2 regions of the Massilia sp. NBRC 108631 genome follow, and region 1 is predicted to be linked to the other one. Evidence: predicted binding sites of a transcription regulator. Region 1 holds the regulator's gene; the other holds the start of a gene.
The links. Region 1 encodes FliA, which starts transcription of late flagellar genes. Its sites were predicted from a motif close to CTAAAGTTTNNNNNNNNNNNGCCGNTA; they were not measured.
Positions count from the first base shown of each region.

Region 2: the regulator FliA is predicted to act here: its motif matches at 1,316-1,342, upstream of AC6H42_RS26010 (DUF5610 domain-containing protein).

Region 1 is NZ_BAAKJE010000049.1:26,234-41,506, reverse strand. Features, by position in the region: gene flgJ (flagellar assembly peptidoglycan hydrolase FlgJ) at 1-309, opposite strand, end outside; gene AC6H42_RS05740 (flagellar basal body P-ring protein FlgI) at 320-1,438, opposite strand; gene AC6H42_RS05735 (flagellar basal body L-ring protein FlgH) at 1,441-2,097, opposite strand; gene flgG (flagellar basal-body rod protein FlgG) at 2,114-2,896, opposite strand; gene flgF (flagellar basal-body rod protein FlgF) at 2,964-3,707, opposite strand; gene AC6H42_RS05720 (flagellar hook protein FlgE) at 3,722-5,266, opposite strand; gene AC6H42_RS05715 (flagellar hook assembly protein FlgD) at 5,301-5,981, opposite strand; gene flgC (flagellar basal body rod protein FlgC) at 6,007-6,414, opposite strand; gene flgB (flagellar basal body rod protein FlgB) at 6,417-6,830, opposite strand; gene flgA (flagellar basal body P-ring formation chaperone FlgA) at 6,986-7,705, shown strand; gene flgM (flagellar biosynthesis anti-sigma factor FlgM) at 7,788-8,093, shown strand; gene AC6H42_RS05690 (flagella synthesis protein FlgN) at 8,101-8,565, shown strand; gene AC6H42_RS05685 (hypothetical protein) at 8,628-10,286, shown strand; gene motD (flagellar motor protein MotD) at 10,323-11,105, opposite strand; gene AC6H42_RS05675 (flagellar motor protein) at 11,107-11,856, opposite strand; gene AC6H42_RS05670 (RNA polymerase sigma factor FliA) at 11,838-12,569, opposite strand; gene AC6H42_RS05665 (MinD/ParA family ATP-binding protein) at 12,587-13,411, opposite strand; gene flhF (flagellar biosynthesis GTPase FlhF) at 13,404-14,861, opposite strand; gene flhA (flagellar biosynthesis protein FlhA) at 15,063-15,273, opposite strand, start outside.
Region 2 is NZ_BAAKJE010000244.1:18,636-33,908, reverse strand. Features, by position in the region: gene sbcB (exodeoxyribonuclease I) at 1-1,276, opposite strand, end outside; gene AC6H42_RS26010 (DUF5610 domain-containing protein) at 1,379-1,945, shown strand; gene AC6H42_RS26005 (GGDEF domain-containing protein) at 1,942-2,925, opposite strand; gene AC6H42_RS26000 (helical backbone metal receptor) at 3,047-3,835, shown strand; gene AC6H42_RS25995 (HPF/RaiA family ribosome-associated protein) at 3,886-4,257, opposite strand; gene AC6H42_RS25990 (MFS transporter) at 4,363-5,613, opposite strand; gene AC6H42_RS25985 (CDP-6-deoxy-delta-3,4-glucoseen reductase) at 5,689-6,711, opposite strand; gene AC6H42_RS25980 (SDR family oxidoreductase) at 6,724-7,650, shown strand; gene AC6H42_RS25975 (hypothetical protein) at 7,697-7,957, shown strand; gene AC6H42_RS25970 (hypothetical protein) at 8,208-8,450, shown strand; gene AC6H42_RS25965 (glycine-rich domain-containing protein) at 8,524-9,369, opposite strand; gene AC6H42_RS25960 (glycine-rich domain-containing protein) at 9,602-10,240, opposite strand; gene AC6H42_RS25955 (CHASE domain-containing protein) at 10,374-12,188, opposite strand; gene AC6H42_RS25950 (glutamine--tRNA ligase/YqeY domain fusion protein) at 12,344-14,116, opposite strand; gene AC6H42_RS25945 (DnaJ domain-containing protein) at 14,249-14,542, shown strand; gene AC6H42_RS25940 (hypothetical protein) at 14,561-15,076, shown strand; gene AC6H42_RS25935 (hypothetical protein) at 15,076-15,273, shown strand, end outside.

The sequences.
Region 1 (15,273 bases):
CAGCTGCCGCACCAGCACGTCGGACAGGCCGATGCCCTTTTTGGCCAGGTTCTGGCTGGTCTGCTGGTCCAGCATGGAGGTGAACATCTTGCTCTGCTGGTTGTCCAGCATGCCCTCGCCCGGCGACGCGTCGCGCATGCTCTTCATCATCATGTTGATAAACATGGCCTCGAACTGGGTCGCGGCGCCCTTCAGCGCGTCCCTGGAACCGCTGCCGGCGTCGCGCCGCAGCGCGGCGGCGCTCTTGACGTCGGCCGCCAGCGTGTTGTTCAGGTCGTTCGCGGGCAGCGTGGGGCTCTGGCGTATCATGGCGGCGTCCTCAAATGATCTCGAGTTCGGCGCGCAGCGAGCCGGCGGCCTTCATCGCTTGCAGGATGGCCAGCAAGTCCTGCGGCGAGGCGCCGATGGCGTTGAGCGCCTTGACCACGTCGGCCAGCTGGGCGCCGCCTTTGACCATCATGACCTTGCCGGCATCCTTCTTGATGTCGATATTGGCCGTCTGGGTAACCACGGTCTGGCCGCCGGACAGCGGCCCGGGCTGGCTGACCTGCGGGTCGGTGGACACCGACACCGTCAGGTTGCCGTGCGAAATGGCGCACGTCTCGAGCGACACCGCCTGGTTCATCACAACCGAGCCGGTGCGCGCGTTCATGATGACCTTGGCGGCCATCTGGGCCGGGTTCACCTGCAGGTTTTCCAGCGTGCCGATGAAGGCCACGCGCTGGTCGCTGCTGGAGGGCGACTGCACCCGAATCACGCGGCCGTCCAGCGCATAGGCGATGCCGGCGCCGAACTTGTCGTTGATAGCGTCCACCACCCGGCTGGCGGTGGAAAAATCGGTGCTGTGCAGTTCCAGCCGGATCTGGTTGCCCTCGCCCAGCGAGTTCGGCACGGCGCGCTCGACGGTGGCGCCGCCGGAAATGCGGCCCACGCTCAAATGGTTGACCACCACCGAGGTGCCGCCCGACTGCGCGCCGACGCCGCCCACCAGTACGTTGCCCTGCGCCATGCCGTACACCTGGCCGTCGGCGCCCTTCAGGGGCGTCATCAGCAGGGTGCCGCCGCGCAGGCTTTTCGCGTTGCCCATGGAGGACACGGTCACGTCCATCAGCTGGCCCGGCTGGGCGAACGCCGGCAGCGAGGTGGTCACCATCACGGCCGCCACGTTCTTCAGCTGCAAGGTGTTGGCGGCCGGCAGGGTGATGCCCATCTGCTGCAGCATGGACATCACGGTCTGCACCGTAAACGGGGTCTGGGTGGTCTGGTCGCCTGTGCCGTCCAGGCCGATCACCAGGCCATAGCCCATCAGCTGATTCTGGCGCACGCCGGCCACGCTGGCCAGGTCTTTGAGGCGCTCGGCGCGGGCGGCCGGCGCGGCGCCGGCCAGCAGGGCCAGCGCGGCAACGGCGGCGGCGAGGAGTCGGGTAGTGTTTTTCATGATCAGAACGGCAGCACGCTGAGGAAGAAGCGGGCCGCCATGGAGTTCATTTCCGCGCGGTCGATCTTGGCGCTGGTGCGGTATTCCACGCGCGCGTCGGCCACGGCGGTCGAGGCCACGGTGTTGCCGGTGCCGATGGTGTCCGGGTTGACCATGCCGGAGAAGCGGATGTACTCCACGCCCTTGTCCAGCGCGATCTGCTTTTCGCCGGCCACGATCAGGTTGCCGTTCGGCAGGACCTCGACCACGGTGGCGCCCATGGTGCCGGTGAAGGTGTTGCTGGCGCTCTGGCTGGCGTTGTCGGCGAACTTGTTGTCGGCGGCGGCGGTAATCTGGCTGCCAAAAGTGCCGGCCAGCTGGCCCGGGGCCTTGAAGTTGATGCTGCCGGACTTGCCGCCGGCGCTGGCGCCGTTCTTGCCGGCCGAGGTGCGCTCGGTGATGACGATGTTGATCACGTCGCCCACCAGGCGTGCGCGGCGGTCTTCGAAATGCGGGCGGTAAGCCTGCGCCTGGAAGATGGCGCCGTTGCTGGGCGCGGCCATTTGCGCCTGCGTCAGCGGGCGCGCGGTGGTCTCGCCTTGCACGATGGAGGTCGGCGCGGTGCCGCAGCCGGCCAGCGCCAGGCCGGCCGCTGCCATGATGGGGAGGAGTGCTTTCATCGCGGTATTCCTTTGCTTACAGCTGCGACAGCTTGGCCAGCATCTGGTCCGACGTGGTGATGGCCTTGCTGTTGATTTCGTAGGCGCGCTGGGTCTGGATCATATTGACCATTTCCTCGACCACGTTGACGTTCGAGGTTTCCACATAGCCCTGCAGGATCACGCCGGTGCCGTTGGTGCCGGGCGTGTTGTTCTGCGCCGCGCCGGAGGCGCCGGTTTCCACGTACAGGTTCTCGCCCTTCGACTCCAGGCCGGTGGGGTTGATGAAGGTGGACAGCTGGATCGAGCCGATCTGCTGCGCGGCGGTCTGGCCCGGCAGGGTGACTGACACCGTGCCGTCGCGGCCCACGGTGATGCTGTTGGCGTTGGCGGGGATGGTGATGGCTGGCTGCAGCACGAAGCCGCTGGAGGTCACCATCTGGCCGTTGCTGTCGCGCTGGAAGGAGCCGTCGCGGGTGTAGCCGGTGGTGCCGTCGGGCAGCAGCACGTTGAAGAAGCCGTTGCCGTTGACCATCAGGTCTTTATCGTTGCCGGTCGCTTGCGGGTTGCCCTGGGTATGGATGCGCTCGATGGCCACCGGGCGCACGCCGGTGCCGACCTGCATGCCCGACGGCAGCTGCGTCTGCTGCGACGATTGCGCGCCGGGCTGGCGCACGTTCTGGTACAGCAAGTCCTCGAACACGGCGCGCGACTTCTTGAAACCGTTGGTGCTGACGTTGGCCAGGTTGTTGGCAACCGTGTCCATCGCGGTTTGCTGCGCTTCCATGCCGGTCTTGGCTATCCACAGCGATCGTATCATTTGCTTTCTCCCTTAATGGCGTGGCAGCCGAGGCTTTTTCCACGTCACCATTATGCAGGGGGCAGCGTTAAGTCAAAGCGAGGATCTGGGTGGCTTTCGCGGCGTTATTCTCGGCATTCTTCAGCAAGCTCATTTGCATGTCGAACTGGCGCCCGAGCGAAATCATGTTGACCATGGCGTCCACCGGGTTGACATTGCTGCCTTCCAGCGCGCCGTCCACCAGGCGCACGTTGACGTCGGCCGCGGCCGGCAGGCCGCTGCTCTGGCGGAACAGGCCGTCGTTGCCGCGCTCCAGGCCCTTGGTCTCCGGATTGACCAGCTTGATGCGCCCCAGCACGTTGGCCGGGCCGGGCTTGGTCTGGCTGGTGTCGATCGAGCTGACGGTGCCGTCGGAAGCGATCGCCACCTCGCTTTGCGGCGGGATCGCGATCGGGCCGTTCTCGCCCATCAAGGTCTGGCCGCTGGTGGTTTGCAGCAAGCCGTTTTCGCTCACCTTCAGGCTGCCGTTGCGGGTGTAGGCCTCGGTGCCGTCGGACGCCTGCACCGCCATCCAGCCCTCGCCGCGCAAGGCCACGTCGAGCGCGCGCCCGGTGGTCTGGATCGGCCCGGCGCGGAAATCCGCGCCGACGGTGGAATCGACCACGAAGGTGCGGGTCGGCAGCCCCTCGGACTGCACCGGCACCGCGCGGAACGAATCGAGCTGGGCGCGAAAGCCGGTGGTGGTGGCGTTGGCCAGGTTGTTCGACGCGGTGGCCTGCTGCTCCAGCACATGCCTGGCGCCGGTCATGGCGGTGTAGACGAGGCGGTCCATGGCTTGCCTTCCTATTAACGCAGGTTGACCAGCGTCTGCAGCACCTGGTCCTGGGTCTTGATGGTCTGCGAGTTGGCCTGGTAGACGCGCTGCGCGGTGATCATGTTGACCAGTTCGGCCGTCAGGTCCACGTTCGAAGTTTCCACCGAGGCCGAGCGCAGCTGGCCGTTGCTGCCGGTGCCCGGCGTGCCCACCTGTGGCGTGCCGGAGGCCGAGCTCTCCGCCCAGGCATTGTTGCCCAGCGGCGTCAGCCCGTCCGGGTTGGCGAAGTTGACCAGCACGATCTGGCCCAGCGGACGCGACTTGCCGTTGCTGTACTGGCCCAGGATCACGCCGTCGGCGCCGGCCGCGAAGCGCTCCAGGTGGCCGGACGAGTAGCCGTCCTGGGTGGACGCCTTTTCGCTGGTGGCGGTGCCGTACTGGGTGGTACCGGTAAACGAGGTTTCAATCACCAGCGGCTCGACCGAGCCGGTGTCCGGGAACAGCGGCAGCGTGATGCTGAACGGCAGCGACTGGGCCGGGGTCAGCGCGGCCATCGCCGTGGTGTTGATCGAGCCTTTCTGGTCGAACACCAGGGTGCCCACCTTGCTGGCCGGCGCGCTGATGGCAGCGGCCAGCGCCGCGTTGATCTTGTCTGGATTGGTGCCGACAATCGCGCCGACGTCGGTCGGCGCGGTGTAGGCGGCCAGCAGCCTGGCGCTCTGCGCCGGCGTGACGTTGGGCACGGCGTCCAGCGCCGCCTGCATCAAGGCGCCGGCGGCGGCCGAGTAGGCGGTGTTGGCGTCGGCGATCTGGACCGGATCGCCGGTCTGCACCGCAGCCTGGTAGGCGTCGCGCAGCGGCTTGAGGGTGGCGTCGTTGTTGACCACGGCTGCCACTGCCGCCGCCGCCTGCTCGACGCCGTCGCTGGCCACGTACACGTCCCAGGTGTTGGCGTCGGTCTTGACGTAGAACGTCGACATCACGTGCGGATTGCCCAGGCTGTCGTAGACGTCCAGCACGGTCTGCTTGTTGTAGGTCAGCGGGTCGAGCGCGTTGAACGGTACCTTTTCCGGCACCTTGCTGCGCGAGTCCAGGTTCAGCTCGAAGTTGGCCTTGGTGGTTTCCACCGGCACCAGGTCGGCGGTGTCGATCTTGATCGGGCCCGGCGCGCCCTGCAGCACCACACCGTCCTTGGTCACAGGATAGCCGGTCAGCGCATTGCCCTGGGCGTTGATGATGGTGCCGGTCTTGTCCAGCTGGAACTGGCCGTTGCGGCTGTACTGCACGCCGCCGCTGGGCGTGGTGGTGCGGAAGAAGCCGCCGCCGTTGATGGAGATGTCGAGCGGGTTGTTGGACGTTTCGATATTGCCCTGCGTGAATTGCTGCGCCAGGCGCGACACCGACACGCCGATACCGGCGTTGTTGCCGCTCACGCCGTTCAGCGAGTTGGCGTACAGGTCGGCGAATTGCGCCTGCGAGCCTTTGAAACCCACGGTGCTGGCGTTGGCGATGTTGTTGCCGATGACGTCCAGCGATTTGGCTGCGGCGTTCAGGCCGCTGAGTCCTTGTTGGAACATGATTTCCCCTATGCGGTGGTGGGTGACAAAGTAATTACAGGATTTGCTTGATGTCGGACATGCTCAGCTGGCCCGAGGTGGGCACGTTGAGCTTGACGCCGCCGGCGCCGGTGGACACGCTGGCCACCACGCCGAACTGCAGGCCCAGCGCGTCTTTCAGCACCTTGCCGCCGGAGCGCGCTTCGACGCTGAACACGTAATTGCCGTTGGGCAGGGTCTTGCCGTCTGACGTCTTGCCGTCCCAGGTAATGGGCAGGGTGCCGGCCGGCTGGTCTTCCAGCTGGATGGTGTCCACTTCCTTGCCGGCGGCGGTCTTGATGACGATATTCACCGTATCGGCCGGCGTGCCCAGGTCGATGCCCAGGATGGCCTTGCCGTCAGCCAGGCCGACGTTCTTGCCCTCGGACAGCACGCCGTGGTTGATCATGCCGGCCGCCTGCACGCTCTCGGCCGACTGGTAGCTCGACTTGAGCGACTCCAGCGTGGTGTTCAGCTTGTTGACGCCGGTCACCGTCGACAGCTGCGCCAGCTGGCTGGTGATCTGCGCATTGTCCAGCGGGCTCATCGGGTCCTGGTTTTTCAGCTGGGTGACCAGCAGGGTCATGAACTTGTCGGTGTCGGCCTGCACGCTGTCGGTGGCGACGGCCTTTTTCGGGTTGACGGCGTTCAGCAGCACGTCGCTGACGGGCGCGGCGGTGGTGGCGGCGGTAGGCATCGATTTCTCTCTTGTTTAAATGGGCTTATTGACCGATGGTCAGCGTTTTCAGCAGCAGGGACTTGGCCGCGTTCATGGTTTCCACGTTGGTCTGGTAGGAGCGCGACGCCGACAGCATATTGACCATCTCGTCCACCACGTTCACGTTGGGCATGCTGACATAGCCCTTGTCGTCGGCCATGGGGTGCTTGGGGTCGTACACCTGCTTGAGCGGCGACGGATCTTCGATCACGCGCTGCACCTTGACGCCGGTGGACGCGCCGCCGTTGGCGGCCGGCTGCGCCTCGAACACCACCTGCTTGGCGCGGTAGGCCTCGCCGCTCGCGCTGGTGGCGCTGTCGGCATTGGCCAGGTTGCTGGCCACCACGTTCAGGCGCTGGGCCTGGGCGCTCATGGCCGAACCGGAAACGTTAAATATACTAAACAGCGACATGGTTATTGTCCTCCCTGGATCGCCGCCATCAATCCCTTGATCTGGGAATTGATCAGCGTAATGCCGGCTTCATAGCGCAGCGCGTTGTCGGCAAACTGGTTGCGTTCCACATCCATGTCCACCGTGTTGCCGTCCACCGCCCCCTGCACGATGCCGCGGTACTGCAGCGGCGTACCGTCCGGCAGCGTGCCAGCTCCTTGCTGGGGGACAGGGAAATGTTTCTGCGCCGTCGTCTTCAGCGGCTGGGATGCGCCGGCCATGGCGCTGGTCAGGGCGGCGGTGAAGTCGATGTCCTTGGCCTTGTAGTTCGGCGTGTCCGCATTGGCGATGTTAGACGCCAGCACGGTCTGGCGCTGCGAGCGCAGGCTCAGCGCCGTCTCGTTAAAGCGCATGAATTCGTCCAGTTTTCCTAACATCGCTACCTCCGGCCCACTTTCTATTGGTGACAGGATCGATGATACGGATGGGCATGGCGATCCGATCGCGCGAGCAGCCCCGGATTTGCCGTCTTATTCCCCGCTTCGGCCGCGCGCGCGCGGGCTATCATGGCCACATTCGAAGGGAACCGACCATGAAACGCACACTGTTGACCGCCATATTGATGCTGAGTGCCACGCTGGGCGCCGCCGCTGCCCAGGCCGTGGCCCAGCAGCCGGCCGCGCCGGCGCGCCAGGACCTGGGCGCCGTGCGCCAGGCCGTGGAGCAATTCCTGCAGACGCAGACGGTGGGACTGCCGGGCGCCGTCACGGTCAACGTGGGTGCCATCGACCAGCGCATGGCGCTGGCCCCCTGCCCCCAGCTGCAAGCCTTTTTCATGCCCGGCGCGCGCGCCTGGGGCAAGACCACGGTAGGGGTGCGCTGTGCGGCCCCTTCCGCATGGACGGTGTATATTCAAGCCAATGTGACGGTGCAGGCCGACTATGTGGCCAGCGCCGTGCCGCTGGCCCAGGGCCAGCCCATCGAGGCGGGCCAGCTGGTGCTGGTCAAGGGCGATTTGACAACATTGCCGGCCGGCATAGCCACCGACATCGGCCAGGTGGTCGGCCGCAGCGCCGGCGTGTCGCTGGCGGCGGGCACGCCGATGCGGCTCGACACGCTGCGCAGCAAGCAGGTCATCACGGCCGGCCAGCTGGTGCGGGTGGTGTCCGGCGGCGCCGGTTTCCGCGTGTCGGCCGAGGCCCGCGCGGTGGCGGCCGCGTCCGAAGGACAGATCGTGCAAGTGAGGACTGCCGGGGGGCAGCAGGTCAGCGGCGTGGCGAAAGCCGGGGGCCTGGTGGAGGTGGCGTTCTAATAACGCTAAAGTTTATGATCACGGCGCCGTTAATTACTCAGATCCCGGGGTTTTTATGCCCCAAACAGATGAGGATATTGCTGTGAAAATTAACGACTCAGTCAAGAGCACGCCTGGCCTGCCGGCCTCGCCTGCCACCAGCACCACCGCGCGCGGCGCCGACAAGGCCAGTAGCGCCCCGATCAGCACCGACAGCGTGAAACTGTCGGCACAGGGCCAGGCCATGGCCGCCAGCAGCGCCAGCGGCAGCAGCGCCGTGTTCGACACGAAAAAAGTAGAACGCATCAAGCTTGCGATTGCCGATGGGCAATTCCAAGTCAATTCCGAAAAAGTGGCGGACGGCTTGCTGGAAACAGTCAAGGATCTGCTGCACTCACGTAAAAGATAGGTAAACCATGTCCTCCGTCTCCCCCATGTCCAGTCTGCGCGAAGAACAGCGCGTCATCACTGCCCTGCTGGAAGTGTTGAAGCAGGAACAGCAGCAGCTGGTGGCGGCGGACATCGATGGCCTGACGGAACTGACGCCACGGAAGTCTTCCCTGGTCAACGATATGGCCGTGCTGGCCAGCCAACGCCACAACGCGCTCGGCGCGGCAGGCTACAAGGCGGAAGAAGCCGGCATGGAAGCGTGGCTGGCCGCCAGCGGCGACCCGGAAGCGGCCCCGCTGTGGGCCCAGGTACTGGACCTGACGCGCGAAGCCAAAGAACTGAACCGCCTGAACGGCACCCTCATCAGCAAACACCTGAGCCACACCCAAGGCGCGCTGCAAGCGCTGCGGCCCCAGGCGCAAGGCAATTTCTACGGCCCCAGCGGCCAACCCACGACGGCCAACCCGCGCCGCGGCTTCCTGGCAGGTTGACAGGCGTCAATCTTCATTTGGAACAACGTTGCATTTAATGCAAACTATTGCATAATGCAACCATGCACACACATACCTGCCTTGCCGCCAGCGTCCTGACGCTGAACTTTGCCGCAGCGCTAGCGGCCACGCCCACATCCCAGGCCGCCGCGCCGTCCGTCACTGCCGCGCTCGACGGCGAGCGCCTGGGGCTGTACGACGGCAGCCAGTTCCGCTACGACGACGGCGGCTGCGGCGGCTGCGCGCCCAAACAGGCGCTGTGGTATTTCCAGGGGGAAGGCCTGGCCGTGCCGCGCCGGCCGGCCGGCCCGGCCACCACCAGCCCCGTTCCGGCCCCGGACGCTTCGCCCGCCCTGCCGGACCTCGTTTGGCTGGGCGCGCCTCAGTTGATCCGGCAGGCCACGCTGGCGCCGTCCGGCCGTACTCTGCAGGCGCCCGGCGCGGCGCCGCTGGCCATGCAACTGGCGCCCAGGATCGCTTCCAACCGCTCCTATTTCAATGCCGGCAGCCTCGACTTCTTCCGCCAGCGCGACGTGCGCGTGCGCGGCACGCTGCGCGACGTGGCAGGCAAGCCGACCTTCGAAGCGCGCACCATCTGGCCGCGCGACTTCGTCATCGACGCGGCGTCCATGCGCCGCCAACCGCTCAGTGCCGGCGACAGCCTGGCCGGCTTCGTGCGCCACGAAAACGGCGGTGCGCGCAGCGCTTACGCCACGCGGCTGATCTGGGAACGCCAGCCCGGCGCCCAGCGCGACTGGCGCGGCAAGCCGGTGCTGGCCGTCGTGCTGAACGGCGCCCAGGGCGACGACGACGAAGCCTACGGCGGCCACTTCGCTGTCGCGACCGGCCGCATGGGCCGCAACGGCGAATGGGCCGACTGGATGGTAAACAATTTCTACAACCTGGACAGCTACAGCGAGAAAGGCGTGATCGCGTCCATGGTGCCGATGGATAACTACCTGATGGACCTGAACAGCGGCCAGCAATACTACCGGCCGTCGACCATGCTGGTGGCGGTGCTGCGCGACGCGCGCACCGCGCAAGCCTTCCAGGGCAGCATGCAGGACACCTTCCGCCGCTTCTACAGGCACGACTTCCGCTACCGCCACGCCGCCGCCAACTGCGCCGGCATCAGCGTGGACGTGTTCAAGGGCCTGGGCTGGCAGCTGCCCGAGCAGGGCCCGACCAGCCGCCTGAAGGCGCTCGGCGCTTACGGCTACAAGGCCGCCAAGGACATGAGCCTGGCCAGCGGCCACAAGGCCTACGACTATTTCACCGAGGAACAGACCCGGCTCTACCCGGCGGTGGCATTCGCCGCGCTGGGCCAGGATTTGCTCAAGCTGCTCGGCGGCGGCCCGCAGGAACGCGCGCTGAGCCCGTACGAGCGCCAGCTGCAGGAGGACGTGGAAGCGCTGGTGCTGGTGCGCATCCCGCAGGTGCCGTCCAGCCGCGCGTTCGGCTCGGCGCCGGTGTTTTCCATAGACGAGTACCTTGCGCGCGCGCCGCAGGACGAGTCGCAGTGGCAGATCGTGCCGGTGCCGCCGCGCCCCTTCCCGCCCGAGCTGCGCGAGGGGCCGGCGCTGGCAGAAGAAAGCGCCCTGCCCGTCCCTGCCCCGGTGGGCGGTTTGCTGCTGGGCGTGGCGGGCGTGGGCGCCGGCTGGCACTGGCGGCGACGCAAAAACAGCCGCAGGGAGGCTTGGCAGCGCGCCGCGCCGGCGTAGCCGCACCGCTGGCCGCTTGCGCGGTGCGCGCCAGCGCTACGGCGGCGGCGCCGGGGCCGGCGGCGCGGTCGGCACTTCCGTGGACGGGTCGGGAATGCCGGACAGGATGGTGACCGCCACGCGGCGGTTGCGGGCGCGTCCGTCCGGCTGGTCGTTCGGCGCCACCGGGTGGTTGTCGGCATGGCCCACCGCCGTCAGCCGCGACGGCGCCACGCCGGCGTCGATGAACAGGCGCACCACGGCGCCGGCGCGCGAGGCCGACAGCTCCCAGTTGGACGGGAAATTGTTGTTGCGGATGGGCTGGTTGTCGGTGTGGCCTTCCACCTGCACCGCGTGCGGGTCCTCCTTCAGCAGCACCGCCACCGCCTGCAGCGCTTCGCGCGATTCGCTGGTCAGCACCGCCGCACCGGGATCGAACAGCACGCTGGCGTTGATCTCCACGCTCACGCCGCGGCTGTTCTGCGTCACCCGCACCTTGCCTTCCTTGACCAGCGGCGCCAGCGTGGACAGCAGGTCCTGCGCCAGCCTGGTCATCTGCTCCTTTTCCTTGCGCAGCAGCTCGGTGCGCCGGCGCAGCGCGGGATTGGGAATCGGCAGGTTCTGCACCTGGGTGTTGATGGGCTTGGCCGCGCCCTGGCCGCCGAAGGCGTCGCCCAGCGCGTCCGAGAAGATCTTGTACTTGCCGGTGTTGACGGCGGCGATCGAATACATCACCACGAAAAAGGCGAACAGCAGGGTGATGAAGTCGGCGTAGGAGATCAGCCAGCGCTCGTGGTTCTCGGCCTCGTCGTCGAATTTCCTGCGCGCGCGGCGTTCCATGTCAGTGGTACTCGCGCAGCAAGGTGGCGATGCGCTCGTCGATCACGCGGCTGTGGTCGCCCGTGGCGATGTCGTAGAACACGGCGGCGGCGATTTCCTGCTGGTGCACGTGCTGCGTGACGATGTTCTTCAGCTTGTTGGCGATCGGATAGAAGAACAGGTTGGCCATGCCCACGCCGTAGATGGTGGACACGAAAGCGATGGCGATACCCGAGCCCAGCTTGGCCGGATCGGCCAGGTTTTCCATCACCTGGATCAGGCCCAGCACGGCGCCCAGGATGCCGATGGTGGGCGAATAGCCGGCCGCCGATTCCCAGATCCGCACCGCCTGGCGCTCGGCGGTCTCGTAGGCCGTGATTTCGGTGTCGAGCAGGTTGCGCAGCTTGTCCGGGTTGATGCCGTCGACAATCAGGCGCAGGCCCTTGACGTTGAACTTGTCTTTCGACACCAGCATGTGGCGCTCCAGCGCCAGCATGCCGTCGCGCTTGGCGGTGGCGTTCCAGGCGCCGATTTCGCGCGCCAGCGAGATGCGCGTGTCCGGCGGCGGCGCCACGATCCACTTGGCCATGCGCAAGCCGCGCACAAAGGTGGCCGGCTTGGTCTGCAGCAGCACCGCGCCCAGGGTGCCGACCACCACGATGGCGAACGCGGCCGGCTGGAGCAGCGAGCTCAGCTTGCCCCCCTCCAGGCCCTGGCCGACCAGCACCCCGGCCACGCCCAATATCAATCCTGCTATGCTGGCCCAGTCCATGCCTGCTCCCGTAACGAGGCGCGCAGCCGCGCTACCGCTTGCGTATGCAGCTGCGATACGCGTGATTCGGACACGCCCATGACGGCGCCAATTTCCTTCAAGTTCAATTCTTCCTCGTAGTACAAGCCCATCAGCATCTTCTCGCGCGGCGGCAAGGCGTCGATGGCGTCGATCACGGCCTGGCGGAAGTCGGTGTCGAGCAGCGCGCGCAGCGGGTCGGCGTCCTCGTCGCTGTGGAAGCGGTCGAGGAAGCTCTCGCCGCCGTCGTCGTCGCGGAAGTCTTCGTAATAGATCAGCTGGTGGCCGCCGCCCTCGGACAGCATTTCCTGGTAGTCGGCCAGCGACAGCTTGAGCGACTTGGCCACTTCCGATTCGCTCGGCGGACGGCCCAGGCGCTGCTGCAGGGTGGCCATCGCGGTTTCGATCTTGCGCATGTCCTGGCGCATGCTGCGCGGCATCCAGTCGCTGTTGCGCAGCTCGTCGAGCATGGCGCCGCGGATGCGCATCACGGCATAGGTTTCAAACTGGGCGCCGTGGGTTTCTTCGTAGCGGTTGATAGCATCGAGCAAGCCGATCATGCCGGCCTGGACCAGGTCATCCACTTCCACGCTGGGTGGCAATTTGGCCTTCATATGGTGGGCCAGCCGCTTTACCAGCGGCATGTGCTCCGTCAGCAGCGAGTTCTTGTCCGCTTTCCCTTTGGCCGTGTACATATCGTTTCTAGTTTTTCTCAGACGCTAAAATGGTTGCTACTCCCCGTACGGAATTGAGGCGCACCGGCCAGCGCCAGACGGCCTGCCAGTTGCCGGAACGCGACCGATGCACCGGCCAGAGGAAAGGCATCGACCACCGCGCGCCCCAGGCGCGCCGCGCGCTGCAAGTACTCATCGGCCGGCACCGAACCCATGGAAACCAGGGTGACGGCCAGGTATCGGCTTGCCGCTTGCGCCATATTATCGTAAACCACCTTGGCTTCGGCCTCCGATGCGCCCGTGACCACGATGCCGAAGGGCCGGCGGCCCAGTTCGTGGTTCAGCCGCTTGATCATGCTGTAGGCGTTCTTGATCGAGGTGGCGCTGTTCGACACCTGCACCACGATGTCGGAACTGGCCATCACCGGCACCGGGAACGCCTCGCCGTCGAACTCGCCGTCCACGATCACCAGGCCGGTCTGCTTGGCCAGCACGTCGAAGGCCTTGGCCAGGCGGCGCGTCTCGTCCGGACCGGAGCGGGCCACGCCGCGTGTCATCGATACCACACCGAAGCCCTGCGGCACCTGGTGGATCACCTGGTTCAGGCCGCATTCCTGGCGCGCCACGTCCAGCAGGCTGGCGCCGTCGTCCACGCCCAGGCGGGAAGCGACGCCGTGCGCGCTGGCGCAGGCGTCCACCAGCAGCACGTCGTTGCCGGCGCGCGCCAGCGAGGCGCCCAGGTTGACCAGCATGGCGCCCTTGTCGTCCTGCGGGGTGGCGGAAAGGAAGGTGACGATGCGCGGCTGCGGGCCAGCCAGCATGCGGCGCAGGCCTTCGGCCTGGTCGAAATCGAAGTTAGCCAAGGCGCACCTCGCGCAGGCCGATGTCGTTGGCGGCGTAGCCGGCGGCGGCCATCACCAGCGGCAGGTCGCTGTCGGCGTACTGGCCGGCGGCGGCGCCCTGCTTGAGGCGGAAGGCGCGCTCGATCAGCGCGGCCGGGTCGGCCAGGTGCAGGTCTTCCGGCACCCGCTGGCCGCTCGAGACGTAGAACATATTCAGTTTCTGGCGGATCACCACGTCCAGCAGGTTGCCGATGGAGGCGGCCTCGTCCAGCTTGGTCATGATGCAGCCGGCCAGGCCGCTGCCCTGGTAGGCGCGCACCACTTCGTTCAGGGTTTCCTGGGTCGAGGTGGCGTTCAGGCACAGCAGGCGCTTGACGTTGGCGTCGGTGCCTTGCAGCATGGCCACCTGCTCGGCCACCATGTGGTCGCGCTGGCTCACGCCGACCGTGTCGATCAGCACCGTGTGCTTGTTCCGCAATTCCTTCAGGGCGATGCGCAGGTCGGCCTCGTCCTTGACCGAGTGCACCATCACGCCCAGGATCTTGCCGTAGATGCGCAGCTGCTCGTGGGCGCCGATCCGGTAGGCGTCGGTGGTGATCAGGGCCAGCTTGTCCGGGCCGTGGCGCATCACGCAGCGCGCGGCCAGCTTGGCGGTGCTGGTGGTCTTGCCGACGCCGGTGGGGCCGACCAGCGCGAACACGCCGCCCTGCTCGATCAGCGCGTCCTCGTTGGCGATGGCCGACAGGTTGCGGGTCAGCACGGTCTTAATCCAGCGCATGCTGTCGGCGGCGTCGCGGCCGGCCGGCAGCTTGTCGATCAGGTAGCGCGCCAGGCTGGCCGAAAAGCCGGCCGCCAGCAGTTCGCGCAGCACGGCGGCCTTCTGCGGCTCGCGCTGCTGGGTCGAGCCCCAGGAGATCTCCGCCAGCTGGGTTTCCATCATGCCGCGCATGGCGCGGATTTCATTCATCATGCCGCTCATTTCGGCAGCCGCGTTGGCCTTGGCGCTGTTGACGGCGTCGGCCACCATGGCGCTGATGCGGTCCAGGTCCAGCGACGGCGCCGCAGCGGGCGCGCGCACGGCCTGGCGCACCTGCGCTTCGGCCGCGGGACGCGGCGCCGGGGCTGCGGCGCGCGGGGCCGCGGCCCCGGCCGCGCCGCGCTGGGTGGCGGCGCGCATCGCTGCGGCGTCGAGCGCCTCCATCGGCGACATCGGCTTGGCGGCGGCCACCGGAGCCAGCGGCGCAAGGTAGGACGGCGCTTCCGGCAGGTCCAGGTAAGGGTTGGGCTGCGCCATCGGCGAGTCCGGGGAAGGCTGCGCCAGCGAGGCGGCATCGTCGTTGGCGAGGGCGAGAATTTCCACTTCGCCATCGGTTGGGCGATTCGACAAGATCACCGCATCGGGCCCCAGGGCCTCGCGTACTTTGCGCAATGCTTCACGCGACGTAGGTGCAGTAAATTTTTTGACGTTCATGACCAGTTCCCCTGTTACGCAAGTGCCGCGACTTCAAGTCGGACGCGGCTCACTCTCATGCTGCCATTATTGACGATGCATCAGAGAAACGATCGGGGGAACAGGGAGGAAAACCGCCCCTTATTCCAGAATGGCAAAATCGAGCCTGGCCCCATTTTCCTGCGCGGAAAGAGGGGTCAGGCTCGATTTTGCTCGGGGGAATTACTGTGCGCCGACCAGGGCGGTGACGCGGATGGTTTTGGTTTCCGGGATTTCGGCGTGCGACAGCACCTTGAGCTGCGGCAGGGCGCGGCGCAGGAAGCGCGACAGCAGGGTGCGCAGCGGACCGGGCACCAGCAGCACCGGCGTCAGCCCCAGCGCTTCCTGCTGCGCGGCGGCGGCCTGGGCCTGCTGGGCGATGGTGTCGGCCAGG
Region 2 (15,273 bases), on a different contig from region 1:
GCTCGGCTTCCTGCTCGCTCAAGGTCTGCGGGAAGTTGCGCGCGCGGTAGCGGAACACCAGTTCGCCCAGGCGTGCGTCGTCGAACGGCGGCGTCATCATGGCCAGCTTGGCCGGCGTTTCCTTGCGCATTGCATCGAGCAGGCGGCGGTCGTCCTTGCCGACGAAGCCACCGTACAAATCCTCGTCCACATCGGTTTCCTCGGCCGCGCCGGGACGGTGGTAGACCTGGGCCCACAGCGCAGCCAGGTCGGGCCCGGCCGCGGCCGTCTGCGCGTGGCGCCTGGCTTGTTCCACGTCGATGCCCCAGCGCGCCGCCATCGCCGGCGACAGCGTCTTCAGGTTGGACACCAGCATGGGCGACTTGTTCAGGTGCACGCTCTTGATCGGCAGCCGCGTCACGCCTTCCGGCAGTTCGCTGCTGCGCGTAAACATGCGCATGCGCACCGTGTCCGCGTCCAGGCCATACAGCTCGCTCGGGTCGTAAGCGCAGTCCCAGACGATGACTTCGTTCTTGTTGGTGGGATGCGTGCCCAGTGGCCATACCAGCCCGATACAGCCGCGCTCAGCCGGGAACATGCCGGACACATGCAGGAAAGGCTGGCGCAGGTGCGGCAGCAAATGCATGCCGATCTCGTCGGCCACGCGGTCCTTCTTGTGCAGGGCGAAACAGAAGTCCCACAGTTTGGGCTGCTTTTGCTTGATCAGGCGTGCCAGGCCGATGGTGGCGCGCACGTCGGACAGCGCGTCGTGCGCGGACTCGTGCAGCAGGCCGTTGGCTGCCGCCAGGTGCTCCAGGCGGAAGCTGGGCTTGCCGTCTTCGCGCAGCGGCCATTCTATGCCTTCCGGGCGCAGCGCGTACGTCATGCGCACCACGTCCAGCAAGTCCCAGCGGCCGCACTGGTTCTGCCATTCGCGGGCATAGGGATCGATCAGGTTGCGCCAGAACAGGAAGCGCGTCACCTCGTCATCGAAGCGGATGGTGTTGTAGCCCACGCCCACCGTGCCGGGCTGGGAAAACGCCTGCTCGACGGTGGCGGCGAACTTGTGCTCGGGCACACCCCATTCCAGGCATTGCTGCGGGGTAATGCCGGTGATCAGGCAGGACTGCGGATCGGGCAGGAAGTCGGGCGCCGGCTGGCAGTACAGCATGATAGGCTCGCCTATCTCGTTCAGGTCGGCATCGGTGCGGATCGCGGCAAACTGGGCCGGCCGGTCGCGGCGCGGCTGCGCGCCGAAGGTTTCATAGTCATGCCAAAGGAAAGTTTGCTGGCTCATGGATTCGTTCTATCGGTGGGAGGTATGGCTGCAGTTGGGCTACAGTTCGCCGTTTTCTGGCCGATATGATAAAGGGGAATGGCGTAAACAAGGAGAGCGATTATGGTAAATCCGACTTCACTGAAGCCCGGCGGGGCGGTTGCCGCGCCGCTGGCCAGGGCAGACGCCACCGATTCCGCGCCGCCGGCCCGGGTGCAGGCGCGGCAGCAGCTCAACACTTCCATCATGGAAGCGTCGATGTCGGTGGCCATCAAGTCCGGCAACGAACCGCTGGCGCTGCTCTACAAATCGGCGCTGACCGGCATCAACGAGGCGCTGGCGCCGGACTTCGGCCCGGACGCAATCCAGAAGGCGGCCGGACAGGACAATACGCCGGAAGGGACGGCGGGCCGCATCGTATCGCTCAGCACGGCGTTCTTCGACGCCTTCAAGGCGCAGAACAAGGGACTGGACGACGAAGCGGTCCTGCAGAAGTTCATGGACACCATCCAGGGCGGCGTCGACCAGGGTTTCAAGGAGGCGCGCGGGATACTGGAAGGGCTGCAGGTGCTGCAGGGCGATATCGCCGGCAATATCGACAAGACCTACGAGCTGGTGAAGCAGGGCTTGCAGCAGTTTGCCGACAGCAAGCGGGCGCCGGCCCCGGCGGACGACGGCGCGAACGCCTAGGAGAACAGCGTTTCCTGCACCGCCACCTGGTTGCGGCCGCCGTCCTTGGCGCGGTACAGCGCGGCGTCGGCGGTGGCGATCAGGCCATGGTCGTCCTGGCCCGGCAGCAGGCTGGCCACGCCCAGCGATGCGGTCAGGTGCGGCAGCGGCAAGCGCATGTCGCGGAACACCACAGCCTGGCGAATGCGCTCGCACAGGCGCTCGGCCACCACCACGGCCACCTTGTCGCTGGTGTCCGGCAGCAGCACCATCATTTCCTCACCGCCATAGCGCACCGCGCAATCGGACGGCCGCAAGGCGCCGCTCAGCACTTGCGCCGCCGCGCGCAGCGCCTGGTCGCCGGCCAGGTGGCCATGGCTGTCGTTGAACAGCTTGAAATGGTCCAGGTCGATCATGATCAGCGACAGCGGTTTGCCGGCGCCGTGCGCGCTGGCCACCATTTCCGGCAGCAGGTCATTCAGCCAGGCCCGGTTGTACAGGCCGGTGAGCCCGTCTATCATCGACATCTGGCGGTAGAACTCGCCCAGTTTCTGGCGCCGGCGCAACTGCGCGTTGGCGGCGCGGATGCGGAAGGACAGCAGGCGCAGCAGGTTGCGCGCCACGCCGTTCGATTCGTCGATCAGCCGCCACACGATTTCGGCCTCCACCACCAGCAGCTCGCTGGTCTCCAGCGCCGTCATGGCCGACAGGTTGGCTTCCTCGTCCAGCACCGACTGCTCACCCACGCTCTCGCCCGGCAGCACCTTGCTGACGGTGCCGTCGGCCATGCCGGTGCGGGTGTCGGCGCTTACGGACAGGGCGCCGCTGAGCACGATATACAGCCGCGCGCGGCTGCTGTCGGTGACCGATTCGCCTTGCTGCAGTTGCACCACGGGGCAGTGCGCCAGCGAGCGCGCCGCCAGCGCGGCGTCGGAATCGCGGAACAGCTGCAAGTCGTCGATCCGGTAGCCGGACTCGCTAAAGGTGGTGATCTGCTTCAAGATAAGTTCCGAAAAAAAGAATGAATACTGTGAGGCAATCATAGCGCAAACCGCGCGCGTGGCTACACTGCGCGGCCGCCTTGTGTTTCAATACTGCGACGAACCACAACACGATAAAGCAATGATGTATACCGACGCCCTGGGACAGCCGCATCCCGCCGATCCCGACGCCCGCATCGTTTCGCTGGTGCCCTCCATCACCGAACTGCTGTGCGAGCTGGGACTGGCCGGACAGCTGGTGGGCCGTACCGGATTCTGCATCCACCCGGCGGAAACGGTGCGCGCGATTGCCAAGGTGGGCGGCACCAAGGACGTCAACCTGGGCAAGATCCGCGCGCTGGCGCCGACCCATGTGATAGTCAATATTGACGAAAACGAAAAGCCCACCGCCGACGCGCTGGCCGAATTCGTGCCGCACGTGGTGGTGACCCATCCGCTGGCGCCGCGCGACAACCTGGCGCTGGCGCGCCTGATGGGCGGCATCTTCTGCGCGCAGGCAAAAGCGGAAGCCTGGTGCGCCGCCTTCGAGGCCGAGTATGCGGCGCTGCAGGCCATGCGGCAAGCCGGCCCGGCGCCCGCGCAGACCGTGCTGTACTGCATCTGGCAAGATCCCTGGATGAGTATTTCCAGCGACACCTATATCGCGCGCATGCTGGCAGAGATGGGCTGGCAGGTGCCGCAATTGGACAGCGGGCGCTATCCGCGTTTCGACTGGACGCCGCAGCTGCTGGCGCAGATCGACCAGGTGCTGCTGTCGTCCGAGCCCTACCGTTTCACGGAGGCGCACGTGGACGCGCTGGAACGCCAGATCGGCAAACCGGTGCAATTGGTGGATGGGGAAATGCTGTCCTGGTATGGCAGCCGCGCGTTGCAGGGGCTGGCCTACCTGCGCCGGCTGGCGCAGCGCTAGTGCCTGGTACAGGCGGCTAGCTGCTGGCGGGCCGGCGGCCTATGGTGGATTTATTCGGTGGTTTCTTCGTCGGCTGCTTCCGACACCGCTTTCGACAGCGGCACGTTGCGCTTGTCGTACAGGCGGCCCAGGGCGCTGTCGATGGCGCGCTTCAGCTTGTCGGCCGCGCCGTTGATGGCCTGGTGCAGGGTGGCGGCGTGGTCGCTGACGGCAATCGGCTGATAGCCGGTGATGCGCGCTTCCATAAGGCAACGATTGTCGCCGTCAGCCGATTTCTGGCTGTTGTTGTCGCTCAGGTGGACTTCGACTCGGGTGATGTGTTCGGCAAAGCGGCTGATGGCTGCGGTGACGACGGTTTGGACATGGTCATTCAGGCCAGCATGACGTTCGATGGTCTTATCGGTGTTGACATTGATTTGCATACACTGCTCCCGTTTGTTCATCAAAGCGTACCCGGTTCAGGGGGGACGCGATTCCATCTTACTCCTTTTGTTGCGGCTTGCCAGTTATTGAAGCTTAGCGTTTGCTTAAGCTGCCTTCGACCGCACTGCGCGCTCGGCGTGCGGAAAGCGGTCCATGCGCGACAGCACCGGGAACAGCACGCTCCACAGCCCGGTGACGGCCAGCGTGGCCATGCCGCCGAACACCACCGCGCGCGTCAGGCCGAACCAGCCGGCGGTGACGCCGGATTCGAACTCGCCCAGCTCGTTGGAGGCGCCGATGAACACCGAGTTGACGGCGCTGACGCGGCCGCGGATCTCGTCCGGCGTTTCGTACTGCACCAGCAGGTGCCGCACGTAGACGCTGATCATGTCGCCGGCGCCCATCAGGAGCAGCGCCAGCAGTGCCAGGATGAAACTGGTGGTCGAGCCCAGCAGCACGGTGCAGGCGCCGAACAGCGCCACGCCGCCGAACATCCACAGGCCGACGCGGCGCGTGATGGGGAAGAAGGCCAGCGCCACCGAGCACAGCGCGGCGCCCACGCCGGGCGCGGTGCGCAGCAAGCCCAGGCCGCTCGGCCCCACGTGCAGCACGTCCGCAGCCAGCGCCGGCAGCAGCGCGGTGGCGCCGCCGAACAGCACCGCGAACAGGTCCAGCGACATGGCGCCCAGCACGACCGGGCGCGACATCACGAAGCGCAAGCCCTCCAGCACGCTGTGCCAGCTGGCCGGTTCCTTGCTCACGGCCTGCGGCGCGGTCTTGGTCATGCACATCAGCGCCACCGACACCACCAGCAGCGCGGACGCGGCCAGGAAGACCGTCGTGGCGCCGTAGAAATACAGCAGGCCGCCCAGCGTGGGGCCGAGGATGACGGCGATGTGGAAGGTGGAGGAGCTGAGCGCCACTGCCTTGCTGAAATCCTCCGGCGGCACCATGTTGACCAGCACCGCCTGGGTGGCCGGCATCATGAAGGCGCGCGCGCTGCCGAACAGGGTCAGGATCAGGAACACCGGCCAGACGATGCCCAGGCCGGTCAAGGTAAAGCCCAGCAGCAGCAGGCCGCACAGCAGCTGTGCAGCCAGGCAGAAGGCAATGATGTTGCGGCGGTTGTAGCGGTCGGCCACGTGGCCGGCAGGCAGGATCAGCAGCAGGAAGGGGGCGAACTGCGCCAGGCCGATCAGGCCCAGGTCGTACAGGTTGCCGGTCAGGGCATAGACGTGCCAGCCGATGGCCACATGCTGCATCTGCACCGCCAGGGTGCCGAGCACGCGGGCCGACAGGTAAAAAGCGAAATTGCGGTGCTTGAGGACGGCGAAACCGTTGCTGGAAGAGGACATGGGGACAATGACAGGCTGGCTTAGCCCGTCATTGTGCCTGATGTCAGACAACTGCGCTTGCGGCGGGCCGGACCTTTACTTGGCCAGGTCGGCTTCGCTGGTGAAGGCGTCGGCGTAGAACTCGGTGTCCGGCAGGCCGCACTGCGCCACGAAGTCCCGCTTGGCGCTCTCGACCATGATGGGCGCGCCGCAGGAGTACACCTGGTAGCCGGACAGGTCGGGCAGGTCGGCCATCACGGCCTGGTGCACGAAGCCGGTGCGGCCGCTCCAGTTGTCCTGCGCTTCGGCGTTCGACACCACCGGCACGTAGCTGAAATTGGGCAGCTTGGCGGCCCACTCGCGGCACAGCGCGTCCATGTACAAGTCCTGCGGGCGGCGGCCGCCCCAGTACAAGGTCATGGCGCGCGTGGAGCCGGTGTGCACCAGGTGCTCGACGATGGCCTTGATCGGCGCGAAGCCGGTGCCCGAAGCCAGCAGCACCATTGGCTTGTCGCTGTCGTCGCGCACGAAGAAGGTGCCCAGCGGGCCTTCGAAGCGCAGGATGTCGCGTTCCTTCATGGTGGAGAACACCTGGTCGGTAAACAGGCCGCCCGGCATGTGGCGGATGTGCAGCGTGAGCGGGCCGTTGTCCGGCGCGGTGGCGATGCTGTAGCTGCGGCGCTTGCCGTCGCGCAGCAGGAATTCGATGTACTGGCCGGCGCGGTACTGCAGCGTTTCATTGGCCGGCAGCTGCAGCGAAATCACCACCACGTCCGGCGCCGCTTTCTCGATGGCGGACACGCGCGACGGCATTTTCTTGATCGGGAAGTCGCCGCTGCCGGCCACTTCGCGCGCCTCGATCACCAGATCGGCGTGCGGCATGGCGCAGCAGAACAGCGACATGCCGGCCGCTTCCTCTTCCGGCGTCAGCGCGCGGGCCTGGTGCGGCTTATGCGTTACGCTGCCGGAAACGACCTTGCCCTTGCACGAGCTGCAGGCGCCGTTCTTGCAGCCGTACGGCAGCCCGACGCCGGCGCGCATGGCCGCCGCCAGGACGGTTTCGTCCTCGTCGCAGGAGAATTGGTGGCCGCTGGGCTGAACAGTAATCTGGAAAGTCATACAATCCTTCAAATGAATATCTTGGAAACTAATATCTTGCACACTAAAAAACTCTCCCGCCCGCGCTTGCTGGTGCTGGGCTGCGGCGACGTCGGCATGCGGCTGCTGCCGCTGCTGCGCGCGCAATTCCGCGTGTTCGCCGTCACCAGCCAGCCGGAGCGCCGCGCCGAACTGCGCGCCGCCGGCGCCGTGCCGCTGGTGGCGAACCTGGACGATCCGGCCAGTTTGCGCCGCCTGAAGGGGCTGGCGCAGTATGTGGTGCACCTGGCGCCGCCGCCCGCCGAAGGCATGCTGGACCGGCGCACCCGCCATGTGGCCGCCATTTTACCCGACGCCGCGCGCGTGGTTTACATTAGCACCACCGGCGTTTACGGGGATTGCGGCGGCGCGTGGTTCGATGAAAGCCGGCCGGTGGCGCCGCACAATCCGCGCGCCCGGCGCCGCGTCGACGCGGAACAGGTGCTGCGGCGCTGGGCTGTGCGCGGCGGCGGCCGGCTGTCCATTCTGCGCGTGCCCGGCATCTATGCGTCCGACCGGCTGCCGCTCAAGCGGCTGGAGCTGGGCACGCCCGCGCTGCTGCAACAGGACGACGTCTACACCAACCATATCCACGCCGACGACCTGGCCCGCATCATTGCGCGCGCGCTGTTCAAGGGTAGGGCCAACCGGGTCTACCACGCTGTGGACGACAGCGACATGAAAATGGCCGAGTACTTCGATGCGGTGGCGGATGCGTTCAGGCTGCCGCGCCCGCCACGCCTGCCGCGCGCCGAACTGGCTGCGGCGGTCACGCCGGCTTTGCTGTCGTTCATGTCCGAATCGCGCCGCATGCGCAACACGCGCCTGAAAAGCGAGCTGGGCGTTCGTTTGCGCTATGCGCGCGTTGTGGATTGTCTACAACAGCTGCGCACAACTGGCGCAAGTGAAAGGCAAGCGTAAGAAAAAAGGGACATAATAAATAGATAAGTTTTTGGCAGGAGACGCCATGCATGCCATCCCGCAGCCCAGCAAGGAACAAGTTCGCGCTTATATGATGCAGCGTTGCCGGACGCAGTTGCCCCCGCCGGCGCCGGATGAAATCCGCCGGCAGCTGGGCTGGTGTTGGCAATGCGACAATGGCCGGCCTTGCCTTGTTTTCCCCTCTCCGCAGTTCACCTTCGTCCTCCCCGGCAACCTGGCCCAGCTCAGCGCCCTGTTGACCATGGAATGGCTGTTCCTGGCCGCCGGCTACAGCGTTGCACATTAACTATGTCTTTACCGGAAACGCGTTTTAACATTTCCTAGCACATCATGCAGCAGGGAAATCTATCTAATTCTCACTTTTTTCGTGTGAGATTGGCCTTTGGGCAATTAAAACGTGTATCATACGGCTTAGATGCTATAAAACATAGCAAATGCCCTATGTACGCTAGTGTCATTCTTGTACTTTTCCGGTAAATATTTTGTCAATGTGTCGTTTTTTTTCCAAGAAGACGACCCGAACCTGAACGAATCCGATGACGTCTCTTAAAGAAATTACTGCTTCGGCAACTTACAATCCGAACCGAGTCCTCGACGCAATTATTGAAAAATTGCAACTCAAGAACGATGCGGCCCTGTCGCGCGCGCTTGAGGTGGCTCCACCCGTGATCAGCAAGATCCGCCACAATACCCTGCCGATCGGCGCCACCATCCTGATCCGCATGCATGAGATCAGCGACTTCAGCATTCGCGAACTGCGCGAAATGATGGCAGCCTGATAACACGGCATGCAAAAAACAATGGCCCCCGCCTGTTGCCAGGAGGGGGCCATTTTTATTTGCGTTCCGGTTGTTACGCTTCAGGCGTGATGCGCGGGCGGACCGTGTACATTGCCGCGGGCTGCGGTGCCTGCTGCAGCTGCTGTTGGGTGGCGCCCGAGTAGGCTAGCGTGGCGCCGGAGTAGGCAGTCTTGCCGGTGGCCGCACCCGAATAGGCGGTTTTCGCCTGCACCGTGGCGCCCGAGTAGGCCACCGTGGCGCCGGAGTAGGCGGTCTTGCCGGCGGTGGCGCCCGAGTAGGCGGTTTTCGCCTGCACCGTGGCGCCGGAATCGGCCACCGTGGCGCCGGAATAGGCCACCGTGGCGCCGGAGTAGGCGGTCTTGCCGGTGGTGGCGCCGGAATAGGCAGTTTTCGCCTGTTGCGCGGTGGCGCCCGAATACGCTACCGTGGCGCCCGAGTAAGCGGTCTGGCCGGCGGTGGCGCCGGAGTAGGCCGTTTGCGCCTGCACGGTGGCGCCGGAGTAAGCGGTGTCTGCGCGCACATAATCTTCGCCGAACGTGGCTTCATACAGTTCCTTCATGCGCTCGCCCACCCGGTGGTGCGCTTCCACGTCATCCTCGCCGCGCAGGCCGATGTAGGGGAAATGGTGCAGGAAGTAGCCAAACACGGCCTGGCAATCCACCGCGTATTTCATGGTGTCGAGGATGTGGTAGTGCCAGAAGGTGTCCACGTCCATCAGCGGCGCGGTCTGCTCCTGCGGGAAGGTCTTCATCAAGTACAGGAAGCGGCGATATTCGAATTCCACGGCGTTGGCTTTTTGCAGCGACCAGCCCTCCCCGGATTCTTCGTGCATCAGCTTGACTTTGATGGGCTCCAGATCGAGGTCGGCAATGGCTTGGAAGCTTTCAGCAGAAATCATGAGTGACATCCTTTACTGAGTGGCATAGTTAGAGGTACGCGGTTTGTCTGGGCCGTGGCGGCGAGCGCATGGTCGTTCGGAGTTGGGAACGAGTGTTGATATGGGTCAACGAACCAAGTATATGCAAGTCAGTGCTGAATGCAAGTGCTGATTTTCTATCGTGCTCGGCAATTCCTATACAAGGAAGCGGAGGCCGGGCCGGCCCCCGCTTCACTAGCAAACTGCAAGTAAATCAAGTACTTGCGGCCAGGCGCGGCCGCTCGGTGTAGAACCTGGCGCTTGCCGCCGAGGCCACGCCGGAGTAGGCGGTTTGGGCGGCGACACCCGAGAAAGCGGCCTGCGCCGCCACACCGGAAAAGGCCGTTTCAGCGGCCACGCCGGAAAATGCCGCCTGGGCTGCGGCGCCCGAGAACGCCGTCTTTGCGGCCACGCCCGAGAATGCAGCCTGCGCGGCCACGCCCGAGAAGGCCGCCTGCTTGGCCGCGCCGCGTGCGTAGTCTTCGCCAAAAGTGGTTTCGTACAGTTCCTTCATGCGCTCGCCTACCCGGTGGTGCGCTTGCACGTCGTCCTCCCCGCGCAGGCCGATGTAGGGGAAGTGATGCAGGAAGTAGCCGAACACCGTGTCGCAGTCGGCCGCATATTTCATGGTGTCCAGGATGTGGTAGTGCCAGAAGGTATCGACGTCCACCAGCGGCGCGGTCTGTTCATGAGGAAACTTTTTCATCAGGATCAGGAAGCGGCGGTATTCAAACTCGATGGCGTTGGCACGGTCCAGCGTCCAGCCCTCGCCGGATTGCTCGTGCATCAGCTTGACCTTGATCGGTTCCAGGTCCAGGTCCGCAATAGCCTTGAAGTCGTCGTTCGAATTCATGTGGTCGTTCCTTTTCAAAGGTGGAGGGGTGTTGCAGGAACGATTCTGACCACTTGTGCCGGCTTGCTATTGAGAATTCTCAACCTTTTCTCGGGAAATTCCTATTCGCAACAGGAATGTCCTAGACGAATGTTCAGACGGTTCCGAGACGGTGCGGGAAGGCGGCGGCGCCATGGCTGACCGGCACGGTGACCAGCACGGTGGTGCCGGCGTTGGGCGCGCCGGTGATGGTGCAGGTGCCGCCCAGGATGCTGACGCGCTCCTCGATACCGACCAGGCCGAAGGAGCCGAACTTGTTGCGGCTGCGGTCGTGCAGTCCGACGCCATTGTCGCTGATGCTCATGCTGAGCACGCCGTCCTGGCGCCGCAGTTCCACCCGCACCAGGCTGGCGTGCGCGTGCTGCAGGATGTTGCTCAGGGATTCCTGCAGGATGCGGAAGTAGGCGATGGCGCACTTGTCGTCGATGCCCAGGTCGATGTCGGCGTTGTGTTCGATCAGCTCGCACACCAGGCCGCTGCGCTGGCGGAACTGGCCGATCTGCCATTCCACCGCCGCGCTCAGGCCCAGGTCCAGCACGTTCGGCCGCAAGTCATTGATGATCTGGCGCACGCTCTTGATGGTGTTGTCGATCTGCGCCAGCGTGCAGCGCGCGCGCTCGTGCAGGCGCGCGTGGCGGTGGCTGGTGCGGGTGGTCAGCACATCGGCCTCGATGCGCAGCGCCAGCAGATTTTGTCCCAGGTCGTCGTGGATTTCGCGCGCGATGCGCTTGCGCTCCTCTTCCTTGATTTGTTCGGCGTGCGCGGCCAGGCGGCGCAGCTTGTGGTGCGACAGCTGCAGCTTGGCCTGGCTCTCGCGCAGTTCGCGTGTCATGGCCTTGGCCATGCGGATGGCGCGCAGGCGCGACGAGGACAAGGTATGGAACAGCGCGTAGATCAGCATGGTGCCGGCAAAGCCGGTCAGCAGCGCCAGCCAGGGCAGGAATACGTCGACCCGCGAATACAGTGAGCTCATCGGCGCGGTGAATCGGGCCTGCCATTGGCGGCCGTTGAAGTCGATCGGCAGCACGCAGGTGATCAGGCGTTCGGTTGTGGCGCTGGCGCCGTCGGTGTCGGCACTGTCGTACAGCAGCGCGCCGCCGCTGGCCGGGCTGCCTTCGCTCACGTCCTGCAGTGTCAGGCGCGCGTTGCGCACCGGGATTTCGGCCAGCGCCTCGGACACCAGCCGGTGCACGCTGAAGCCTATGCCGACCGAGCCGACATAGGCGGCGCGCCGCTCGGATACGGTGTTGACCGGCATGTCCGGACGGTACACCGGCAGGCGCATGGCCAGCGCCTGGCGGTTGGGCAGGGTATCGAAGCCGATCGGCAGGCCGGAGGCGCTGAGCATGCCGGTGTCGCGCGACAGCGCCAGCGATTCCGCCACCGCTGGCCGTGCCGCGATATCGACGCCGAATTTCGCCTCCAGGCCGGCCATCGGTTCCATCAGCGACAGGATGGCCGCATCGCCCTGGCCGGCGTCGGGTTTCAGCACCAGTTCCGGGTAGCCGTCCACGCCGGGCCGTGCGCTGTCGCGCACGTGCTGCTCGAAGGCGGCGCGCTGGCCGGCCGGCACATGTTGAGCGAAATTAATACTGACGATGGCGGGAAAATTGCGGGGCAGGTCCAGCCCCCGCACGTAGCGGTGGAAATTTTCGCGCGTGATCGCGTCCGCCGACTGGAAGAAGCTGGCCGTGCCGCGCAGCACGTCGGTGTAGGCTTTGATGCCGGTGGCGATGTTGAATTGGCTGCTGCGTGCCTGAGTGCGGAAGCGTTCGCTCGCCTCGGCCTGCAGCGAGTTGGAGGTGAACGCATGCAGCGCCACGCCCACACCGAGCGAGAGCAGCAGTCCTGTCCACCACAATGGCTGGGTCGGGGAGAACAGTTTTTTTCTTGCGATCAAGGCGCGCATTTCCCCAGGCAGCTACATGAAAAAGTTGATTGAATATATAGACGGCCAATTGATTCCGTCAAGTACGTTCTATTGTATTTTCGGCCATCTGTTGCGCCGCCACGCAAAAAAGAACCGCCCGGAGGCGGTTCTCTAAACAGGTATGCAGTTGGTATTTATTTGGCGGACCAACCGTCTTTCAGGGTGACTATGCGGTTGAACACCGGCTTGCCCGGCTGGCTGTCGACCCGGTCGGCGACGAAATAACCGTGCCTTTCAAACTGGAAGCGCTGGTCGGGCGCGGTATCTTTCATGCCCGGCTCCAGGTAGGCGGTCACGGTTTCCAGGGCGTTCGGATTCAGCGCGGCCAGGAAATCCTTGCCGCCGGCGTCAGGCTGCGGGTCGGTGAACAGGCGGTCGTACAGGCGGACTTCGGCCTCCAGCGCGGTGGCCGCCGAGACCCAGTGGATGTTGCCCTTGACCTTGTAGGTGTCGGAACCCGGGGTGCCGGACTTGCTGTCCTCGAAGTACTTCACGCGCACGGCGGTGACCTTGCCGTTCTCGTCCTTGTCGTAGCCGGTGCATTCGGTCACGAAACCGTGGCGCAGGCGCACGCGGCTGCCGGGCTGGTCGCCGATCGGCGGGTAGTAGCGGAAATAGCCCTTGCTCGGCGCTTCCATGAAGTCCTCTTCCTCGATCCACAGCTCGCGCGTGAAGGGGAAGGTGCGCACGCCCATCTCCGGGTGGTGCGGATGGACCGGCGAAGTGCAGGCTTCGCTTTGGCCGTCAGGATAGTTTTCCACGATCAGCTTGAGCGGGCGCAGCACGGCGGTGGCGCGCGGCGCTTTCGGGTCCAGGTCTTCGCGCAGGCAGCCTTCCAGCGTGCTCATGTCGATCCAGCCGTCCGACTTGGTCACGCCGATGCGCTCGCAGAACAGCTGGATCGCTTCCGGCGTGTAGCCGCGGCGGCGCAGGCCGACGATGGTGGGCATGCGCGGATCGTCCCAGCCGGTCACCACTTTTTCGTCCACCAGCTGGCGCAGCTTGCGCTTGGAAGTGATCACGTAGGTCAGGTTCAGGCGCGAGAATTCATACTGCTTCGGCACCGGCAGCTTGAAGAAGCCGCCCGCCGACAGGGTTTCCAGCAGCCAGTCGTAGAACGGGCGGTGGTCCTGGAATTCCAGCGTGCAGACCGAATGGGTGATGTTTTCCAGCGCGTCCGAAATCGGGTGCGTGTAGTCGTACATCGGGTAGATGCACCAGGCGTCGCCGGTGCGCACGTGATGCTCGTGGCGGATGCGGTAGATCGCCGGATCGCGCATATTCATGTTCGGCGAGGACATCGCGTCTTCGCTGATCTTGGCGCGCAGGATGTGCTCGCCATTCGCGTACTTGCCGGCCTTCATGTCGCGGAACATCTGCAGCGATTCGGCGCGCGGGCGGTCGCGGAACGGCGAGTTCTTGCCGGGGGTGTTGAAATTGCCCCGGTTGGCCGCCATGTCGTCGGCGCTCTGGCTGTCCACGTAGGCGTAGCCTTGCTCGATCAGGTATTCGGCCATGGCATACAGCTGGTCGAAGTAGTCCGACGCGTGGTGCAAATGGTGCTCGACGCCGGACGGGCCTTGCCAGTCCCAGCTGAAGCCCAGCCATTGCACGCTGTCCTTGATGGTGTCGACGTATTCCTGTTCTTCTTTTTCCGGATTGGTGTCGTCGAAGCGCAGGTGGCAGCGGCCGTTGTAGTCGCGCGCCAGGCCGAAATTCAGGCAGATCGATTTGGCGTGGCCGACGTGCAGGTAGCCGTTCGGCTCCGGCGGGAAGCGCGTGATGACGCCCGGCAGGCCGTCACGGGCGTGCGCGCCGGAAGCCAGGTCGGCTTCGATGATGGCGCGCAGGAAGTTGGACGGCAATGCCGGTGCGGCAGGGGCGGTATTTTTTTTGTCGTTGCTCATGTAAGCGGCAGGGAAAAGGGGGCTAATTCCAGGCATTTTACCGTACCGAAGCGGCCCGGCGGGACGGCGGATGCTTTTCTATAGGATAATTCGTCTTTGCATCACGGCATACAACCCTACGGAGTTTCCCAAATGGAAAATTTATATAACGTGCTGGGTGTGGCGCCTAACGCCTCTGACGAGGAAATCAAGAAGGTTTACCGGTCGCTGGCCATGCGCTACCACCCGGACCGCAATCCCGCCCCCGGGGCCGAAGTGCGCTTCAAGGCCATCACCAAGGCCTACGAAATCCTGTCGGACCCGGTCAAGCGCGAGGAATACAACCAAAGCGTGAACCACCGCATCATTATCGACCCGGAAGCCGAAGCTTACCAGCTATGGCGTTCCGTGTTCGGCCTGCACGGCGTGAACCTGCCGGCAGCGTAGTCTAGAAAAGAGAACAACATGAGCAGAAGAGTACATCCCGAATTCGCCTACCAGTCGCGTGAGCTGGAAGGCCAGATCGAAGGCATCCTGGGCGACCCGCCCGACCACAAGAACTACAAGATGATGCTGAACGCGCTGATGTCGGAGTACGCCGGCGGCGGCGGCATCGAGGACGTCAACATGATGGCGTTCGCGCTGGTGGACGTGATCAAGTTCGACAACCCGAAAGCGCTGCTGGCCGAAGCGCAGGACTATGAAGAGGGCGACCCGGCGCGCGTGTTCGCGCTGGTGTCGGCCGCCGACGGCGAACCGGCCAGGATGCTGGCCGCCATCGAACAGAATTTCCCGGACATCGGCCGCCAGGCCATTATCACGGCCTGCCTGCACAAGCACCCGCGCCTGTGGGACGACGACGATACCTCGCTCGAGCAGCTGGCGGCCGGCGATGACGGCGACGACCAGGACGATTACGACGAAGCAGGCGAAGCCACCGACGACTTCGCCCAGATGTTCGACCAGGAAGGAGACCGCTGATGACTGACAACGCATCCAACAGCAACCTGCCCGCGCTGAGCAAGCAGGTGACCGAACTGGTGCTGGCCGGCTCGCTGGGCCACGCCGAGCAAGCCTTTGCCGAAGCGGCCGACCAGTTCGGCGACTACGCGGTGACCGAGGTGCTCAACGCCATCCCGCCGCAAGTGACCGCGCTGCACCTGGCCGGCTTCGACGGT